2 regions of the Gordonia sp. QH-12 genome follow, and region 1 is predicted to be linked to the other one. Evidence: riboswitches for the same ligand, from Rfam matches in the RefSeq annotation. Region 1 holds a riboswitch; the other holds the start of a gene.
What was found. Region 1 has a riboswitch for S-adenosylmethionine ahead of Y710_RS01905 (aminotransferase class V-fold PLP-dependent enzyme). Riboswitches for the same ligand answer to the same signal wherever they lie in the genome.
Positions count from the first base shown of each region.

Region 1 (2,197 bases):
CGGTGCCGGCGGCGAGGGCCTCTCGCGCCTGCGCCACGGAGCCGAACGCGGCGCGCACTCCGAATCCGCGGGCGTTGAGATCGGTGTTCGACAGCAGAAACGACAGACCGGCAGGCACCTGGCCAGGTTACCCGCGAGAGCTAGACGGACTTCGTCGCTGTGATGCGCTTCTCCCTGATCAACCGCTTGAGGAGGTCGCGGCCCGCGGATCCGGCGGAGACGGGGTCGGCGCCCGCGTCGGCACCCGACATGTTGACGCAGGTGCGACCGTCGACGCTCGAGGTCGCGTACAGCCACTGCTCGGTGTGGCCGTTCGCGGAGTCGTCACGGCTCTTGGTCTTCCACTCGCCGACCGAGGCGGTTCCGGAGCAACTGTCGGCGAACACCACCACCGTGTGCACCGGGGTGCCCGAGCCGGATTCGCCGAGCGAGGTGAGGTCGTCGGACATCTGCGACAGCACCCGGTCGTCGTCGGCGGCCCGCAGCACCACGACGGGCGCGCCGTCGTTGGTGTCGGTGACGGCGGTCCAGCCGGCGGGCACCCGGACCTCCACGGACGTCCCGCCCTTGAGCGCGAACGTCCGCGTGGTCTCCGGCGCCGCACCGGTGTCGCGGTCGGAGTCCCAGGGGGCGAGGATCAGCAGCGTCGTCAGTCCGGCGACCACCAGTGCGGTCACCGCCACGATGCCGAAGAACATCGGCTTCGGACCCTTCACCGGCGGCTGCTGCGGCCACGGGCCGGGCGGGAAGGGGTTCGGTGCGTACGGCGGCTGCGCGGGTCCGTACCGGTGGGGCGGCCCGTACGACGACGGCTGTGGCGGTTGTGGCAGGGGCGGTTGTGGCAGGGGCCGGCCGGGAGCGCCGCTCGGATACTGCGGGTCGGACGGATGAACCACGGGAGGCCTTTCTGAACAGGGATGTTGAAACCACGCTAACTGCGGATCCGCCGGTGATTACACCCGCCGTGGTTTTAATGCTTTCCGCGAATGACGCGTACCGGCATCCTTGACGGCGGGTCACGAGAACCGGTGCGAAGCCCTGGCTGGCCGGTCGGCAACCCTCCACCGCGGTGGGGTGCTCCAGGTGACGACCCGGCCGGCGTCGACCGACGTCCGGCAAGTGCGGAGATCTACTGGAGTCGTGTCATGACCGCAATCCTCGACCGGGCCGTGTGCCCGGCACCCATTCGTCCCCTCGCGCCGGTGGTCGGTGCCGACACCACGGTGCCGACCACCGCAGGGGGCGAGACCGTCTACGCGAACCTCGACTACGCGGCATCGGCCCCGGCTCTCGTGTCTGTCGCGGAACGGCTCTCCGGCGCGTTGACCGAGTATGCGAGCGTGCATCGGGGCGCGGGCCATCTCTCTCAGGTCACGACAGCGCGATACGAGCAGGCTCGGGAGACTGTCCGGCGGTTCGTCGGCGGTCGAAGCGACGACACGGTGGTGTTCACGCGCAACACCACCGACGCCGTCAATCTCGCCGCGCACGTCACCCCCGGCGACGTGGTGGTGCTCGACATCGAGCACCACGCCAACCTGCTGCCCTGGACCCGGACCGGCCGTGCTCGCGTGGTGCCGGCGGCCCGCACCGTCGAAGAGACGGTGGGGCGGCTCGAAGCAGAACTCGCTGCCGCGCCCGCCGCGTTGCTCGCGATCACCGGTGCGTCGAACGTGACCGGCGAGGTGCTGCCGATCGGACGGCTGGCCGCGGCGGCGCATCGGCACGGCGCGCGCATTCTGGTGGACGCCGCGCAACTGGTCCCGCACCGCGCCGTCTCGATCGCGTCCTGGGGCATCGACTACCTCGTCTTCTCCGGCCACAAGCTGTACGCGCCGTTCGGTGCGGGCGCGCTGGTGGGCCGCGGCGACTGGCTCGATGCGGCGGAACCGTACCTGGCCGGCGGCGGCGCCACCGCCGACGTCGACCTCGACGGCCGGGTCGCGTGGCACACCGGTGCCGCTCGTCACGAAGCCGGATCTCCCAACACGCTGGGGGTGGTGGCGCTCGCAGCGGCGGCGCAGGCCCTGCAGGACATCGGTTTCGAGGAGATCGCCTATCACGAGCACCGGTTGCAGCAGCGTCTCGACGAGGGGTTGGCGCTGCTGCCCGGCGTGCATCCGCTGCGGGTCTTCGACGATGCGGCCGACCGCGTCGGCATCGCCGGCTTCACCGTGGAGAACCATTCCCCGCGCAG
Region 1 covers NZ_KQ969282.1:415,653-417,849, reverse strand. The annotation lists gene Y710_RS01915 (isochorismate synthase) at 1-118, opposite strand, end outside; gene Y710_RS01910 (hypothetical protein) at 141-716, opposite strand; SAM riboswitch class IV at 1,015-1,128, shown strand; gene Y710_RS01905 (aminotransferase class V-fold PLP-dependent enzyme) at 1,146-2,197, shown strand, end outside.

Region 2 (2,197 bases), on a different contig from region 1:
GACGGGTGGCCCAGTCGGGGTCGCTCACCGTCGTGGCCGGGTCGATACTGACCGACACCTGGCCTCCCTTCAGTAGACGAGACAACGGCAGTGGACGAGACAACGGCTACTTGACTCGCGCTGCCGCGGCGAACCCGGTGGTGAGGTCGGCGAGGATGTCGTCGATGCCCTCGATGCCCACGGCGAGCCGGACTAGACCGGGCGTCACACCGGCGGCCAGCTGCTCCTCCGGGGAGAGCTGGCTGTGCGTGGTGGACGCGGGGTGGATCACCAGCGAGCGGACGTCGCCGATGTTGGCGACATGGCTGTGCAGGGTCAGCGCGTTCACGAAGGCCTTGCCCGCCTCGACGCCGCCCTCGATCTCGAATCCGATGACCGCGCCGGCGCCCTTCGGCAGCAGCTTCTGCGCCCGTTCGTAGTACGGCGACGACTTGAGACCGGCGTACGAGACCGAGGTGACCTGGTCGTTGGCCTCCAAGAACTCGGCCACCTTCTGTGCATTGGAGACGTGGCGCTCCACGCGCAGGCTCAGCGTCTCGATGCCCTGAGCCAGCAGGAAGGCGTTGAACGGCGAGATGGCCGCGCCCGTGTCGCGCAGCAATTGCGTGCGCGCCTTGAGCGCGTAGGCCGGAGCCCCCAGGTCGGCGAAGACGACGCCGTTGTAACTCGGGTCCGGGGTTGTGAAGCCGGGGAACAGGTCTTCACCGTCGCGCTGGACGCGCCAGTCGAAGGTGCCGCCGTCGATGATGACGCCGCCGATCGCGGTGCCGTGACCGCCGATGTACTTGGTGGCCGAGTGCACGACGATGTCGGCCCCGTGCTCGATGGGATTCAGCAGATACGGCGTCGCGACCGTGTTGTCGACGATCAGCGGGAGGCTGTGCGAGTGTGCGACGTCCGCCACTCCGGCGATGTCGAGGACCTGATTGTGCGGGTTCGCGATGGTCTCACCGAACAGTGCGCGGGTGTTGGGCCGGATCGCCGACTTCCACGACTCGAGATCGTCGGGATCGTCGACGAACGAGACCTCGATGCCGAACTTCGGCAGCGTGTAGTGGAAGAGATTGTATGTGCCGCCGTAGACGCGGGGGCTGGAGACGACGTGCCCGCCGGCCTCGACGATGTTCTGAATCGCGTAGGTGGTGGCGGCCTGGCCGGAGGCCACCAAGAGGGCCGCGACGCCGCCGCCGAGAGCCGCGAGGCGCTGCTCGACGGTGTCCTGCGTCGGATTCATGATCCGGGTGTAGATGTTGCCCGGCTCGGCGAGCGCGAACAGGTTCGCCGCGTGGTCGGTGTTGTCGAACACGTACGACGTGGTCTGGTAGATCGGCAGTGCGCGTGTCTTGGCGGTCGCGTCGACTACCTGCCCGGCGTGCACCTGGGTGGTCTCGAAGCTCCAATTCGCGGCGTCAGACATGAGACGTCATTCTCTTTCTTCGGTCGGCGGCCCGGGGTGGGCCTCGTATGTTGGGTCCGACCCTCGGACCCGCGCTTGCTGCGGCGACTTCCGTCGCAGCCAGGTCATCACCCGGAGCACCCCACCGCGGATGGAGGGTTGCCGGTCAGCAAGCCGGGGCTGTGCGCTGACACTCATGACCTGTTGCTGAGGATATATCAACTCGATGCGGCTGTTGAAACGGCTTCACCGCCCCTGGTCGTAAATCTGTCGACCCGGTGGGCGATGTGGTAGGACCGCGCAAAAGCGACGACCGGTGCGAGCGGTCGGTCTCGGCGCGTCGGCGCGGTGTTCAAGGAGAACTGCTGCCGCACAGGGCATTCGGCGCGGATCTGCGGAGGCGCGGCGGTGCTTGCACGATCGCTCGGTCGCTGAGCTGCTCATGGGATATGCTGGTTAAAACAGTACGCGCGTTCTGTTTGGAGCCCGCCGCGCCGAACGACCGTCCGTATTACGTTTGAGGACGAGTGGCCGGCGGTCTACTGCTGAGGAGGGCACAGAGCCATATGGGCAAGATCAAGGTCGAGGGCACCGTCGTCGAACTCGACGGCGACGAGATGACGCGAATCATCTGGCAGTTCATCAAAGAGAAGCTGATCCACCCCTACCTCGACATCGATCTGGATTACTACGACCTCGGGATCGAGAACCGCGACGCGACCGACGATCAGGTCACGGTGGACGCCGCGCACGCGATTCAGAAGCACGGTGTCGGCGTCAAGTGCGCCACCATCACCCCCG
Region 2 covers NZ_KQ969288.1:50,688-52,884, reverse strand. The annotation lists gene Y710_RS07960 (homoserine O-acetyltransferase MetX) at 1-58, opposite strand, end outside; gene Y710_RS07955 (bifunctional o-acetylhomoserine/o-acetylserine sulfhydrylase) at 107-1,417, opposite strand; SAM riboswitch class IV at 1,484-1,598, opposite strand; gene Y710_RS07950 (NADP-dependent isocitrate dehydrogenase) at 1,963-2,197, shown strand, end outside.
Region 2: linked by a shared signal. The riboswitch ahead of Y710_RS07955 (bifunctional o-acetylhomoserine/o-acetylserine sulfhydrylase) and the one ahead of Y710_RS01905 (aminotransferase class V-fold PLP-dependent enzyme) in region 1 are both predicted to bind S-adenosylmethionine.